DNA from 2 places in the Mesorhizobium sp. P2_E10 genome. Region 2 is predicted to be linked to the other one. Evidence: predicted binding sites of a transcription regulator. Region 2 holds the regulator's gene; the other holds the start of a gene.
The links. The regulator HrcA, encoded in region 2, represses chaperone genes, less so after heat shock. The targets are predictions, from matches to a motif close to GTTAGCACTCNCNNNNNGNGAGTGCTAAC.
Positions count from the first base shown of each region.

Region 1: the regulator HrcA is predicted to act here: its motif matches at 3,598-3,626, upstream of groES (co-chaperone GroES).

Region 1 is NZ_JBFUEK010000002.1:362,774-370,549, forward strand. It holds gene AC1D0N_RS06560 (zinc-dependent alcohol dehydrogenase family protein) at 1-728, opposite strand, end outside; gene AC1D0N_RS06565 (TetR/AcrR family transcriptional regulator) at 830-1,441, shown strand; gene groL (chaperonin GroEL) at 1,518-3,173, opposite strand; gene groES (co-chaperone GroES) at 3,238-3,534, opposite strand; gene AC1D0N_RS06580 (TetR/AcrR family transcriptional regulator) at 3,712-4,338, opposite strand; gene AC1D0N_RS06585 (MFS transporter) at 4,466-5,647, shown strand; gene AC1D0N_RS06590 (D-arabinono-1,4-lactone oxidase) at 5,661-6,941, shown strand; gene AC1D0N_RS06595 (alanine racemase) at 6,938-7,776, shown strand, end outside.
Region 2 is NZ_JBFUEK010000001.1:61,888-69,663, reverse strand. It holds gene AC1D0N_RS00365 (RNA polymerase sigma factor) at 1-412, shown strand, start outside; gene AC1D0N_RS00360 (glutathione S-transferase family protein) at 449-1,069, opposite strand; gene cysK (cysteine synthase A) at 1,185-2,165, opposite strand; gene AC1D0N_RS00350 (LysE family translocator) at 2,337-2,954, opposite strand; gene AC1D0N_RS00345 (PQQ-dependent sugar dehydrogenase) at 3,024-4,373, opposite strand; gene AC1D0N_RS00340 (hypothetical protein) at 4,468-4,665, opposite strand; gene hrcA (heat-inducible transcriptional repressor HrcA) at 4,746-5,831, opposite strand; gene rph (ribonuclease PH) at 6,040-6,756, shown strand; gene AC1D0N_RS00325 (VOC family protein) at 6,771-7,181, shown strand; gene rdgB (RdgB/HAM1 family non-canonical purine NTP pyrophosphatase) at 7,181-7,776, shown strand, end outside.

The DNA of each region.
Region 1 (7,776 bases), on a different contig from region 2:
AGCGACTGTGCGAAGGTCGCCGGGCCGCCGGTTTCGACGGCGAGGTCGATGCCGCCGGTCTGCTCGCGGACACTGGAACCCCATTCCGGTGTGTCCGTGCTGGAGATGACGAGGTCGGCGCCCCGCGCCCGCAGCCTGTCGGCCTTCTCGGCGCGCGAGGTGACGGCCACGACGCGGCAGCCGAGCAGCTTGGCGAACTGCAGCGCGAACAGCGAGACGCCACCCGAACCGATGACCAGAACCCATTGGCCAGGCTTAGGAATCCCTGCGCCGGTCACCGCATTCCAGGCGGTCAGACCGGCGCAGGTCAGCGTTGCCGCCTCATGCCAGTCGAGATGGTCGGGCAGCCGCGCCGCCCATTGCTCATCGAGGACGGCGTATTCGGCCAGCATGCCGTCCAGCGTGCAGCCGAGCTGGTCGATCAACCCGGCATTGATGCGGCCGTCGATCCAGCGGGCGAAATAGCTGCCGGTGACGCGATCGCCGACGGCAAAGCGGGTGACGGCATCGCCGATGGCGACGACTTCACCGGCGCCGTCGCTCAGGGGAACGATGCCCTGGCACGGCGGCAGCGGATAGGTGCCGTTGAGGATCATCGTGTCGCGCCGGTTGAGCGAGGTAGCGCGCACGCTCACCACGATCTCATGCGGCTTCGGCTCCGGCTGCACCTCGTCGCGCATCATCAGGCATTCGGTCCCGCCGGACCCTTCAAGACGGTAGCTGCGCATGTCGATCTCCTCTGGAATATATAGACTGATCTACATATTATGTAGACCGATTGTCATATTCGACGCAAGACCTATAATGCTGAGTGCTGACAGAGGTTGACATGGCGAACGATACCCGCACCCGCATACTCGAGACGACGGCGCTGCTGCTCAGACAGCGCGGCTATCACGGCACCTCGCTCAATGACATTCTGAGCGCCAGCGGTGCCCCTCGAGGCTCGCTCTACTTTCATTTTCCCGGCGGCAAGGACCAGTTGGTCATCGAGGTGACGCGCGACAGCGTCGCCGGGGTGACGCAGAGGCTCGGTGAGGCGCTGGCCGCGGAGATCGATCCGGCGGTCGCCGTCCACCACATCTACCAGGCGGTCGGCCGCATGCTGGAAGACAACCAGTTTTCGCTCGGCTGTCCGATCGCGCCGGTGGTGCTGGATTCGCCGACGGATGTGCCGGAACTGGCCGAATTGTGCCGCTCGGCTTTCGAGCAATGGATAGGTCTGCTGCAACAGGCCTTCGTCAGGGCAGGGGTGCCCGAGCGCCGCGCGCACGCTTTGGCTTTGCTGGTCGAATCATCGCTGGAAGGGCTGATGGTAATCGCCCGCGCCACCCGCGACCGCGCCCCGCTGCAGGCCGTGGCTGATGAGGTCGCAGCCCTGATCGAAACCGCAGTGCTGGCTGCAGGAGAAGTGCGGCGACGCGCCGATGCCGCCGTCTGAGGCCTAACAACTCGACCTCAAAACAAAAAGGGCGCCTTTCGGCGCCCTTCCGTATCTGAAGGCTGATAGGGCTGGATTAGAAATCCATGCCGCCCATACCGCCCATGCCGCCGCCGCCCATGCCGCCAGGCATGCCGCCGCCAGCCGCTTCCTTCTTCGGAGCTTCGGCGATCATGGCTTCGGTGGTGACCAGCAGGCCGGCGACCGAGGCCGCGTCCTGGAGAGCCGTGCGAACGACCTTGACCGGATCGACGATACCCATGGCGATCATGTCGCCATATTCGCCGGTCTGGGCGTTGTAGCCGAAGGTCGCGCCCTTGTTCTCAAGGATCTTGCCGGCAACGATCGATGCTTCCGCACCGGCGTTGGCAGCGATCTGGCGGGCCGGAGCCTGCAGTGCGCGACGCACGATGTTGATGCCGGCGGTCTGGTCGGAGTTGGCGCCGGTTGCCTTGATGGTCAGCGAAGCGCGCAGCAGGGCGACGCCGCCGCCGGGAACGATGCCTTCTTCGACGGCCGCACGGGTCGCGTTGAGGGCGTCATCGACGCGGTCCTTCTTTTCCTTGACTTCGATCTCGGTCGCACCGCCGACGCGGATGACGGCAACGCCGCCGGCCAGCTTGGCCAGACGTTCCTGCAGCTTCTCCTTGTCGTAGTCCGAGGTGGTCTCCTCGATCTGCTGCTTGATCTGGGCAACGCGGCCCTGGATCTCGGCCTTCTTGCCGGCGCCGTCGACGATGGTGGTGTTCTCCTTGGAGATCGACACCTTCTTGGCGCGGCCGAGCATGTTGAGGCCGACGTTCTCGAGCTTGATGCCGAGGTCTTCCGAGATGACCTGGCCACCGGTGAGGATGGCGATGTCTTCCAGCATGGCCTTGCGGCGATCACCGAAGCCCGGCGCCTTGACGGCGGCGATCTTCAGGCCGCCACGCAGCTTGTTGACGACGAGCGTGGCCAGAGCCTCGCCTTCGACGTCTTCCGAGATGATGACCAGCGGCTTCGAGGTCTGCACGACAGCCTCGAGGATCGGCAGCATGGCCTGCAGGTTGGAGAGCTTCTTCTCGTGGAGGAGAATGTAAGCGTCTTCCAGATCCGCAACCATCTTGTCGGCGTTGGTGACGAAGTAGGGCGAGAGGTAGCCGCGGTCGAACTGCATGCCTTCGACGACTTCGAGTTCGGTCTCGGCGGTCTTGGCTTCCTCGACCGTGATGACGCCTTCATTGCCGACCTTCTGCATCGCTTCCGCGATCATCGAGCCGACCGAAGCRTCGCCATTGCCGGCGATGGTGCCGACCTGGGCAACYTCTTCCGAGGTCTTGATCTTCTTGGCGTTCTTGATCAGCGTCGCGACGACGTCGGCMACGGCGAGGTCGATGCCGCGCTTCAGGTCCATYGGGTTCATGCCGGCGGCAACCGCCTTGTGGCCTTCCTGGACGATCGACTGCGCCAGAACGGTCGCGGTCGTGGTGCCGTCGCCGGCGATGTCGTTGGTCTTCGAAGCAACTTCGCGGACCATCTGCGCGCCCATGTTYTCGAACTTGTCTTCAAGCTCGATTTCCTTGGCGACGGTGACGCCGTCCTTGGTGATGCGCGGCGCGCCGAACGACTTGTCGATGACGACGTTACGACCCTTGGGGCCGAGCGTGACCTTCACCGCGTCGGCGAGGATGTTGACGCCGCGCAGCATGCGCTCACGGGCGTCGCGGGAGAATTTTACGTCTTTGGCAGCCATGTTTTAGCTCCTGGCAGGGGCTTGGGATCAAGCCCGAAAATTCAGTTGASGGTGAGGCCGATAATCAGCCGATGATGCCCATGATGTCGGATTCCTTCATGATCAGAAGGTCTTCGCCATTGAGCTTGACTTCGGTGCCCGACCACTTGCCGAACAGGATGCGGTCGCCAGCCTTGACGTCCAGCGGGACCAGCTTGCCGGCTTCGTCGCGGGCGCCGGAACCAACGGCGATGATCTCGCCTTCCTGCGGCTTTTCCTTCGCCGTATCCGGGATGATGATCCCGCCGGCCGTCTTGGATTCGGATTCGACCCGGCGAACGACCACGCGGTCATGAAGCGGGCGGAACTTCGACTTTGCCATTTTTTCTTCCTCGAATGAGAACGGTGAGAACAGTTCCTCCATCCGGCGGCGCCGGACGTATGAGTTAGCACTCACCAAAGGCGAGTGCTAACGTGGCCGTGAAATAGGCGCGCGGCCGGCGAGAGTCAAGGCGCGCGGCGCCTTCGATGCGCGGGAATTTTCGCGTTCTTCCGCTGGCTAAAGAAACAGCCGCAACTGGGTGTGGATGATCGACCGGTAGTCTTCGAGGGTCCGGCGGCCTTCCCTTTCGTCCTGGGTCAGTGCCAGACGCACGACGCCGCCGGCAAGCTGAAAGAACAGGAATACCACGCGGGCGAACTGGTCGCGCTTCTCCGGCTGCAGGAGAGGGCCGACATGATCGCAGAACAGCTTCGCCTGCTGCCGGGTCTCGGCGATGTCGAGATGTTGCAGCGCCTTGTCGGCCTGGATCGCATTCTGCAGATCCTGGATGGCGGGGTCTTCGGCAACGCGCCGATAGTAGTCTTCGAGCAGACGGTCCGCTGCTGCTGTCACATCGTCCAGCCCGTGAATCTCGGCGATGATGGCACCGAAGCGTGCGCGGCTTTCCTCTGAGAACCGCTCATAGAGCATCGCCAGGATCGCCGACTTGTTGGGGAAGTAATGATAGACGGTGGCGATCGGCCCGCCCGCCAGCATGCCGACTTCCTTCATGGTGACGGCATCGATGCCCTTTTCGCCGATCAGCCGCATGGTCGTTGCCAGGATGGCGTCGATGCGGTCGCGGCTGCGCTCCTGCTTCGGCATGCGCCTCGGCTCGGTCATCGTCCGGCTTGCTTCTTTCATGCGCCAGATCTCCCGCGGCAGTCCTAATTTCATGCTTGACAAAAAATATGATCAAGTATCAGTTTTGAGAAATGCTGACAGATTGTCAGATTTTTTGAAGCACGGCAAGGACGCTGGGGAGGGACCTGTGACGTTAGCAAAGGCAGAGCACAATGCCGATTGGCTGGTCGGCAACCCGACCGGCGGCCAGCTTGCCTCGGCGCTGTGGATCGGTTCGGTTGGTCTGCTCATCCTCGGGCTGCAGCCGGTGCTGCTCGGCGCGCTTTATACCGAGGGACATGTCAGCGGCGACGAACTGGCTTTGGTCGCCACGGCGGAGATGATCGCCATTGCCATTGGTTCGGCTGTGGTGGCGATGCTGCTCTCGGCGCACAATATGCGCTGGAAAAGTGCAGCGCTTTTGATCCTGCTGGCGCTGGCGAATTTGTGGACGGCCTATGCGGTCAGCACCGGCCTGCTGATATCAGTGCGCGCTGTCGCCGGGCTGGCCGAAGGTGGGCTGGTGGCGGTCGCCACCGAACTGATCGCCCGTTCGCGTCGGGCCGAGCGCATCGGCGGCTATTTCGTCACCATGCAGACCCTGGCGCAATGCGCGCTTGCATTGTTGCTGGCGCTCTATGTCATCCCGGCCGCCGGGTCGGTCGGTGGCTTCATCGTCCTTGCCGTCGTTTGCGTCGCCTCGCTGGCGGTCGCCTTCATTGTGCCTGATGACTATGCCGAGCTGCCCAAGGACGAGAATCTGGCCAATGTGCTGACCGTCCCTTCGCTCACCGCTCTGTTGTCCGTCTTCTGCTACTTCATGTTCTTCGGCTCAGTCTGGGCCTTTCTGGAACCGCTCGGCGCGCAATACGGCATCGACGGCCGCACCGTCGGCCTGATCGTCTCGGCGAGCCTCGCGGTGCAGGTTCTCGGCGCGATGACGGCGACTGCCTTCGAGGCGCGCATCGACTACCGCCTTGCCATCGTGGCGATCGGCGTGATCGCTTTTGCCAGCTCCGTGGTGCTCGCCAGCGGCCCGGGCCTGACGGTGTTCTGGGCCGCTGCGCTGGTCATGGGCTTCATCCTCTTGTTCATTGTGCCCTATCAGATCCGGCTGGCGATCACCGCCGACGAGACGCGGACATCAGTGCTGTTGGTGCCGGCCGCCCAGCTCTTCGGTCTGGCAATCGGGCCGATCGCGGCGTCGCTGCTGATCGATGGCAAGGATTTTAGGCCGGTGCCGGAATTCGCCGCCGCCAGCGCCGTTGCCAGCGTGGCGCTGCTCGGCCTGTTCGTCCTCGTGGTGCGGCGTCGCCGCGCAATTGCCTAGGTGAGGAGGCAGCATGTCGAACAGCTGGAGCAACTGGTCCGGTTTTGTCCGTGCTGAACCAAAACTGATCGCCAGTCCCGCCGACGCCGGCGAACTTGGCGATCTGGTGCGTACCGCGCCTAGCCCGGTGCGGGTCGTCGGCGCCGGCCATTCCTTCACGCCGCTGGTGAAGTCCGAAGGCACGATCCTGTCGCTGGAAAAGCTCGAGGGCCTGGTGTCGCACGACGTTCAGCTAAATCAAGCACGAGTGAGGGCAGGGACACGGCTCGGCTCGCTGATGCACCTCCTGCAAGGCATCGGCCAGGGGCTGCCCAATATGGGCGACATCGACCGGCAAGCCATCGGCGGCGCGCTCGGCACCGCCACCCACGGCTCAGGCCCAACGCTCGGCGCCTATCACACGCAGTTGCAGACGGTTCAGATCGTCGATGGGCTCGGCAAGGTCCGCGACTTCACCGGGGCTAGCGATCAGGAGACGATCCACGCCATTGGCGTCGCGCTCGGCGCCTTCGGCGTGCTGACCGAGGTGACGCTGAACAACATTGCCACCTACCGGCTGCGCCGCCGCAAATGGGTGTTGCCGATCGCCGACATGCTGCGCGATTTCGAGACGATGATGGCCGCGCACCGCTCGGCCGAGTTCTACTACATTCCGTTTTCCGGTTATGCCCAGTTCATCGCCAGTGATCTGAGCGATGCAGCACCGACACAGCGGCCCCCGGAGGAGGACGAGGCCGGCTTGAGGACGCTGCGCCGCTTGCGCACGGCGCTGGCCTGGCTGCCGTCGCTGCGCCGCCGGCTGATCCTGGGCGCCATCGCCAAGCTGCCGGCGGAGGACTATGTGCAGGACTGGCTCAACGTCTATGCCAGTGACCGGCAGACGAAGTTCAACGAGATGGAATATCATTTGCCGTTCGAGGAGGGTCCAAAGGCGCTGGCCGAGATCATCGAACTGACGGAGAAGCGCTTTCCCCAGGTCTATTTCCCGATGGAAGTGCGCACGGTCGCACCCGACGATTTCTGGCTCTCGCCATTCTATAACAGGCTGACCTGTTCGATCGCCATCCACCATGACGCGGCGAGCGATCCGCTGCCTTTCATGCGGGCGGCCGAGCCGATCTTCTTGAAATATGGCGGCAGGCCGCACTGGGGCAAGATGCACAGCCTGAAAGCGGCGGCGCTGAAAAAACTCTATCCGCGCTGGGACGACGCCATGGCGGTGCGCCGCGACATCGATCCGGAAAACCGTTTTGTTTCGCCCTATATGGCCGAGCTGTTCGGCATCGAACCATGAGCGCCTATTTCACCGCATTGTCGGATGCGCTGAGGTCCGCCGGCATCTTCCAGCCTTGCCTGCTGCTCGACCTCGACCGGCTGGACAACAACATTGCGCTGGTCCGGGAAAGGCTGGCGCCAGGCCTTGCCGTGCGGCTGGTCGACAAGTCGCTGGCTTGCCTGCCGCTGCTTTCGCATATCGGCAAGGCGCTCGGCACGAGCCGCTTCATGACCTTCCATCCGCCGATCACGGCAGCTGTGCTGAAGGCGTTCCCCGATGCCGACCTGTTGTACGGCAAGCCAATGCCGGTCGACGCGGCGCGTGCTGAGCTTTCGAAAGGCAGCGCCGACTGGTCACGCATCTGTTGGCTGATCGACACGCAAGAGCGATTGGCGGAATATGGCGCGCTGGCAGCCGAACTCGGCACCGAGCTGCACATCGCTTTCGAGATCGATGTCGGGCTGCATCGCGGCGGCTTTGCCAGCCCGGAGGCCTTGTCGAAAGCTTTGAAGTTGCTGCTGGCCCGGCTGCGTTGCGAAGGCGTCATGGCCTACGAGGCCCATGCGCCGCACATTCCCGGCCTGTTCGGCGGGCCGGCAAGAGCATTGGCGAAGGCGTCGGCGCTGGCAACGGCGTTCGTCGCTTGCCTCGGCGAGGACCAGCGCCGCATCCTCAACATCGGCGGCAGCAAGACCGCGCTGCTCCACCATGGCGGGGCGGCCAACGAAGTGTCGATGGGGTCGGCCTTCGTGCTGCCCAGCGATTTCGACACGCCTGGCCTCGATGGGTTTCAGCCAGCTGCCTTCATTGCCACGCCGATCCTGAAAGTGGTCGAGCCGATGCTGCCGGGTCC
Region 2 (7,776 bases):
TTTGCTCAGGCGCGCCGCCGGCAAAGGCGTCATCGGCCGCTACCAGCTTGAGGCGGCCCTGCAATCCGCCCACACGACACGACGGCTGACCGGCAGGACCGACTGGGTGGCGATCCTCGAGCTTTATGATGCCTTGTCGATGATTGCCGGTTCGCCCGTGGTGTCGATCAACCGCGCGGTGGCGATTGCCGAGACCGAAGGTGCGGCGGCGGGGCTGGCGGCGCTTTACGTGCTGGGTGACGACGAGCGGCTTGACGACTACCAGCCCTATTGGGCGGCCCGCGCCGGTCTGCTGGCCAGGCTCGGCAACATACCGCAGGCCAGCGAGGCCTATGACCGGGCGATCGGCCTCGAACGCGACCCGGCGGTGCGCCGGTTCCTGCAAGGAAAGCGTGCGGCGCTGAAGAATTGAGCGCCGGGAGGCGGCGCTTCGCTGCAGGCAATTTGTTCAGGCCGGCCACATGTCATGCGAGGTGTTCAGCTTCCGCATCACCGGATGCTCGCGCAACCCGGCCCACAGCCGTTCGATGTTCGGCCAGGCGGTTCGAACTTTTTCGACCTCGGGATGCCAGGCAATCAGCATGACGAGATAGATATCGGCCAGCGAGAGCCGGTCGCCGACCAGCCAGTCGCGGTTTTCGAGGGCAGTGTCGAGAATGGCAAAGCCGCGATCCATCTCGGCGACCGCCGCCAGCTTGACGGCTTCCAGGCCGCCGGGATCGGCCGTGTAGCGATGCGCGTAGAAGAACCTCAGGGCAGCCGGGTAAATGACCGACGACATGAAGGTCATCCAGCGCAGGAAATCGGCGCGGGCAGGCGATGCGATTGCCGGCGCCAGACCCGCTTCCGGGTGACGCTCGGCAAGCAGGATGCACATGGCCGCCGACTCGGTGATCGAGTTGCCGTCCGGCAAGGTCAGCACCGGAACCTGGTTCAACGGGCTGATGTCGAGAAAGGTCGGGTCCGGCGGCTTCGGGACGTCGATCTGGTCGAACGGCACTCCGGCCAGCGCAAGGGCTGCCTCGACGACGAAGCCGCCGCTGTTGGGGCGCGTGTAGAGCTTGTACATGAAATCCTCCGCCGGCCTGCGCAAAGCAGGCCGGCGGCCATTGGACACGCAAGCCGCGTCCCGCTCAAGCGAGCGGCAGCGGCCACGGAGGGTTTTTTCGGCGGTCCAGCGAAACCTACGAGCCAAGCCCTTCAAACAAAATCGTCGACAGATAGCGTTCGGCGAAGGATGGGATGATCACCACCAGGTTTTTGCCCTTGTTCTCCGGTCGCGAGCCGACGATGATGGCTGCCTGCAAGGCCGCGCCCGACGAGATGCCGACCGGCACGCCTTCGAGGCGGGCGACGAGGCGGGCATTGGCGACCGAATCCTCGTTCGAGACCCTGACGATCTCGTCATAGATGGTGGTGTCGAGGATTTTTGGCGCGAAGCCGGCGCCGATACCCTGGATTTTGTGCGGGCCGGGCTGGCCGCCGGACAGCACCGGCGACGCTTCCGGCTCGACGGCGACGACATGGACCGAAGGTTTGCGCTTCTTCAGCACCTGGCCGACGCCGGTGATGGTGCCACCGGTGCCGATGCCGGCGACGAAAATGTCGACCTCGCCATGGGTGTCGTTCCAGATTTCCTCGGCGGTCGTGGTGCGGTGGATTTCCGGATTGGCGGGATTTTCGAATTGCTGCGGAATGACGGCGTCGGGCAGCGTCGCGGCCAGCTCGTCGGCCTTGGCGATGGCGCCCTTCATGCCTTTCGGGCCTTCGGTCAGCACCAGTTCAGCGCCGAGCAGCGCCAGCATCTTGCGACGCTCGACCGACATGGTCTCCGGCATGGTCAGGATCAGCTTGTAGCCCTTGGCGGCGGCCGCGAAGGCCAGCGCGATGCCGGTGTTGCCAGAGGTCGGCTCGACCAGCGTGGTCTTGCCGGGCGTGATCCTGCCCGATGCCTCGAGCGCTTCGATCATTGCCACGCCGATGCGGTCCTTGACCGAGGCGATGGGGTTGAAGAATTCGAGCTTGGCCAGAAGATTGGCGACGACGCCCTTTTCCCTGGCGAACTTGTCGAGCCGCACCAGCGGTGTGTCGCCAATCGTCTCGGTGATCGAGTTGTAGATGCGGCCGCGGCCAGGCACGCGCGCTGAGGTGACGGGCTTGTTCATTGGTTTCGCTCCCAGGATTTCAGGCAAGTGGACTTCAAGCGTCAGGGTATGGCCGGCACGATAAGCTGTCGACCGGAAATATCCGAGTGGAGCCTGTGCTTAAAGCACCCCGGCATCGGAAAACGGTTTCCTGAAACGAGCCGATTCTGGAATGGCTTGGCCGAAACGCGCCTATTGGCGGGCGGCAATCGCTGCGGCGGCGCCAACCATGAAGCCGGCGGCGGTGCGGTTCAGCGCTTTCAGCGCGCGCGGCGACTTCAGGAACCAGCGCGCCTTGGCCGCCAATGCGAGATAGGGCACGAGCACCACCAGCAACACGACGACGGTGAGCGCGACCAGGATGCCGTAGTCGACGAGCGTGATGGTCTTCAGGTCGACGATGGTCGGCGTGATGGCGAGATAGAAGATCATCGTCTTCGGATTGCCGAGCGTGACGGTGAGGCCGGCGATGAAGCTGGACAGCAGTCCGCCCTTGCCCTTTTTCGCCTCGACCGTTTCGGGTGTGATGCCGCTGGTCCAGAAGCGCCAGCCGAGGAAGGCGAGATAGGCGACGCCGAGCCATTTGATGGCCAGGAAGACCATGCCAAAAGTCTGGGCGACAAAGGCGAGGCCGAGCACCACGGCGGTGAGATAGGTGAGGTCGCCAAGCATCAGCCCGAACGACATGGCCAACGACGAGCGGAAGCCTGAGCCGAGCGCCCGCGCCACAAGTGCTGTGACGCCGGGGCCGGGAATGGCGGCGGCGATGCCGAGAGCGGCGCTGTAGGCGAGGAATCCGGTAAGGGTCATGCGACAGCTTTAGCGCAAAGCCGGGGGAGGGTGAATTCCCTCAAGGCAGGATTCGATTGCACCAGTGGGTCAGGTCCCACCATAGGTGATGCGCCAGATGGTGCCGCTGCCATCCTCGGTCAGGATCAGCGCGCCATCCTTCGCCACCGCCACGCCGACCGGGCGGCCCCAGACCTCGTCGTCGGAGATGACGAAGCCGGTGATGAAATCCTCATACTCGCCGGTCGGCTTGCCGTCCTTGAACCGCAACCTGACCACCTTGTAGCCGGTGCGGATGCCGCGGTTCCACGAGCCATGCAAGGCGACGAAGGCATCGCCCTGATAGTCGGGCGGAAAATTCCCGCCGGTATAGAATGCAATGTTGAGCGGCGCCGAATGGGCCTGCATCAGCACGTCGGGAATGGTCGCCTTGCCGGCGAGGTCGAGGCGCTCGCCCTTGTGGCGCGGATCCTCATTGTTGCCGATATAGTACCAGGGCCAGCCATAGAAGGCGCCGTCCTTCACCGTGGTTGCATATTCGAACGGCACATTGTCGCCAAGCGCGTCACGCTCGTTGACAACGCACCACAGCGCGCCGGTGGCCGGCTGCACCGTCATGCCCGAACAATTGCGCAGGCCGGTTGCGACGATGCGGCCATTCTTGCCTTCGGGGTCGAAGGCCAGCACATCGGCGCGACCATCCTCGGCGCCCCAGGCAGCGCCCAGCGGCATCGACTTCGCCCAGGCGTCCAGGCCGCCCTTCGGTCGCTTGCCCATGCCCTCGGCGACATTCGAACCGGAACCGACCGAGAGATAGAGCGTCTTGCCATCCGGCGAGAAGGCGATGTCGCGGGTCCAGTGGTGGCTCGAAGGAATGTTGGCGACGACGGTTTCCGGCTGGCCGGAAGCCTTGAGGTCGCCGTCGCGATAGGCAAAGCGAACGACGCTGTTGCTGTTGGCGACATAGACCCATTGCGGACTGTTGCCTGGCGGATAGAAGGCGATGCCGTAGGGCTGGGTGAGGCCGTTGGCGAAGATCGCTTCCTCGGCAGGCTTGGCGCTGCCCTGCGTGAGGCGATAGACGCGGATCTGGTTGGCCCTGCTGTCGGCGACGAACAGATCGCCATTGGGCGCGACGCGCACGACGCGCGGGCTGGCGATGCCCGATGCGATCATCTCGGCCGAAAAGCCCGACGGCAGTATCGGCTTGGCGCCTTCCGGCCGGTCTGCCAGACCGGCGCCATTGGATGCGGATTCGGTAACGAAGGGCGCCGGCAGATCCTCAGGCCGGATCAGGCGCCGCACGCCCGGCCTGTCGTCCCTCCAGTCGCCAAAGGCGGCTTCACCTTTCAGCAACGGCTGATCCGCCTGCTGGGCAAATGCCGCCGTGGCGAAAAACAAGGCGACGGAAATGGCCGTCAGACCGGCATATCGGATCATGCTGACCTCAAGGCTTGGCTTCGAAGCGTTTGAACGAGCCGGCCCGACAGTCGTTCCGCCTCAACGTTGAGCGCGCGGAAATGGTATCGGGAGATCAGCTCCCGGCGGCGTAGAAATCGTCGTCGAGGCGCTTTTCCAGCTCAACCAGGTCGGCCGGCAGCGGCAGGCCCATGGCCCGCATTTCCCTCAGCTTCTCGCGCAGCTGTTCCTGCACCTCATGCTGATCCTCCGGCTGGTTGACCATCTCTTCGAGCAACAGGCTGATCTGCGCCTTGATCTCTTCGAAAGCCATTGTTTTTCTCCTTGCGCAGCCTTGCCATGAGCTGTGTTGAGATTCAGGTCAGGCCGACCTCACCTGAATACCAATACACCTCAGCGTAGCATGCGCGATATCAGCTGCGCCGTATAGTCGACCATCGGCACGATGCGGGCGTAGTTCAGCCGGGTCGGGCCGATGACGCCGAGCGCGCCGATGACGCGGGCGTCCTTGTCGCGATAGGGCGCAACGACCAGCGACGAACCCGACAGCGAAAACAGCTTGTTTTCCGAGCCGATGAAGATGCGCACGCCGGAGCCTTCCTCGGCGAGGTCGAGCAGCTGGATCAGCCCGTCCTGCGTCTCCATGTCCTCGAACAGATGCCTGAGCAGCTCGATCTCGGCGTGGGCGGTGACATTTTCCAGCAGATTGGCGCGACCACGCACGATGAGGCGCGCCGGCAGGCCGCTGTCGGCGCCGGCCCAGACCGCCAGGCCTTTTTCGACCAGATCCTGCGACAGCGTGTCGAGCGCCGCCTTGGTCTCTTCCTTGATGCGGGCGATCTCGACCCGCGCCTCGGCCAGCGTGCGGCCGCGGATGTGGGCGTTGAGGAAGTTGGAGGCTTCATGCAATTGCGAAACGGTGACGCCGGCGGGCAGGTCGATGACACGGTTTTCGACATCGCCATTCTGCGACACCAGCACGGCCAGCGCCTTGGTCGGCTCGAGCTGGATGAATTCGATGTGCTTGAGCGCCACTTCGTTCTTGGCGGTCAGCACCAGGCCGGCGCCGCGCGACATGCCGGACAGCATCTGGCTGGCTTCTGTCAGCATGTGCTCCAGCGTCGCGCCCGAGCCGGAGGCGCGCACCTGCGCCTCGATGATGCGGCGCTCTTCGTCGGAAAGGTCGCCGAGTTCCATGAAGGCATCGACGAAAAAGCGCAGCCCGGCCTGGGTCGGCAGGCGTCCGGCCGAAATGTGCGGGGCATAGATCAGGCCGAGATGCTCGAGGTCGCTCATCACGTTGCGGATGGTGGCCGGCGACAGCGACGATGGCAGGATGCGCGACAGGCTGCGTGAGCCCACAGGCTCGCCGTCCTTCAGGTAGGAATCGACGATGCGCCGAAAAATATCGCGCGAGCGCATATCGAGCGACTGCAGCGCGGGCGACAGCAAACTGGGTTCGGCGACTGCCTTGGTCATTCGAGCCAAAAACCTCCGGCTAAAGGATATAGACCTCACCGGCGCCCGCGCAACCCGGTCTCTGTGCCAGATCACCCGGTGTCCGTGCCAGATCCGGTGTCCGTGTCAGACCGCCCGGTGTCTGTGTCCGGCCATTTTCCTTTGCGCCATAGGCCCCATGCGGTTACAAGCCGGCCACGATTCCGAAAAACATAGGAAAACAGCCTGAATGCGCCCTTCCAAACGCCAATTCGACGAAATGCGCGCCATCTCCTTCGAGCGCGGCGTCTCCAAGCACGCCGAAGGCTCGTGCCTGGTGAAGTTCGGCGACACGCATGTGCTGTGTACGGCGAGCCTTGAGGAGAAGGTGCCGGGCTGGATGCGCAACTCCGGCAAGGGCTGGGTGACGGCCGAATACGGCATGCTGCCACGCTCGACCGGCGAGCGCATGCGCCGCGAGGCGTCCGCCGGCAAGCAAGGCGGCCGCACGCTGGAAATCCAGCGTCTGATCGGCCGCTCTTTGCGCGCCGTGGTCGACCTGCAGGCGCTGGGCGAACAGCAGATCACCGTCGACTGCGATGTCATCCAGGCCGACGGCGGCACCCGCACCGCTTCGATCACCGGCGGCTGGGTGGCGCTCTACGACTGCCTGCGCTGGATGGAAGCGCGGCAGATGGCCAGCGTCGCCAAGGTGCTGAAGGATCATGTCGCGGCGATCTCCTGCGGCATCCATGACGGCCAGCCGGTCATCGACCTCGATTATGTCGAGGATTCCTCGGCCGGTACCGACGCCAATTTCGTCATGACCGGCAAGGGCGGCATCGTCGAGATCCAGGGCACGGCCGAGGGCGAGCCTTTTTCCGAGGATCAGTTCGCGGCGCTGATGGGCTTGGCCAAGAAAGGCATCCAGCGGCTGGTCAGCCTGCAGCAGATGGCTGTGGCGTAACCTTCGGCTTCACGATGACCCCCGCCGCCATCCTGGAATCAGCCCTCTACGTCACCGATCTGGCGGCGGCCGAAGCGTTCTACACCGACATCCTCGGCCTCGATCTGCTCGGCAAGGTCGACGGCAGGCACATTTTCTTCCGCTGCGGTTCCGGCGTGCTGCTGGTCTTCAATGCCGAGGCGACGAAAGTCCCGCCGGCGCCCGATGCGCGGCTGAAGGTGCCGCCGCACGGCACGGTTGGCGACGGCCACCTCTGCTTTGCGGCAAGCGCTGCCGAGATCGCCCGCTGGAAGGCGCATCTCGAGGCGAAAAAGATCGCCATCGAAAGTGAGTTCGAATGGCCGCAAGGCGGCCGCTCGATCTATATTCGCGACCCCTCGGGCAATTCGATCGAATTCGCCGAGCCAAGAATCTGGGGCCTTTGATGCATTCTCTCGATGGCAAGAAGATCGTCGTTGCCAGCCATAATGCCGGCAAGCTGCGCGAATTCGCCGATCTGATGGGGCCGTTCGGCTTCGAAGCGAAATCGGCCAAGGACTATGGCCTGCCGGAGCCGGACGAGACCGGCACCACGTTTGAGGAAAACGCCTACATCAAGGCGCTGGCCGCGGCCAAGGCGACCGGCCTGCCGGCGCTGTCGGACGATTCCGGCCTGTGCGTCGATGCGCTCGACGGCGCGCCCGGCGTCTACACCGCCAATTGGGCCGAGACGCCGGATGGTTCGCGCGACTTCGGCATGGCCATGCAGCGCACCGAAGTGGCGCTGCAGGAAGTCGGCGCGGCTCTGCCGGAACAGCGCAAGGGCCGCTTCGTCGCCGTCATTTGCCTGGCCTTTCCCGACGGCGATGCCGAGTACTATCGCGGCGAGGCCGAGGGAACGCTGGTGTGGCCGCCGCGCGGCGAGCTCGGCTTCGGCTACGACCCGGTGTTTTTGCCCAATGGTTTCGACAAGACTTTTGGCGAGATGAGTGCCGAGGAAAAACACGGCTGGAAGCCCGGCCAGCCGACCGCATTGTCGCA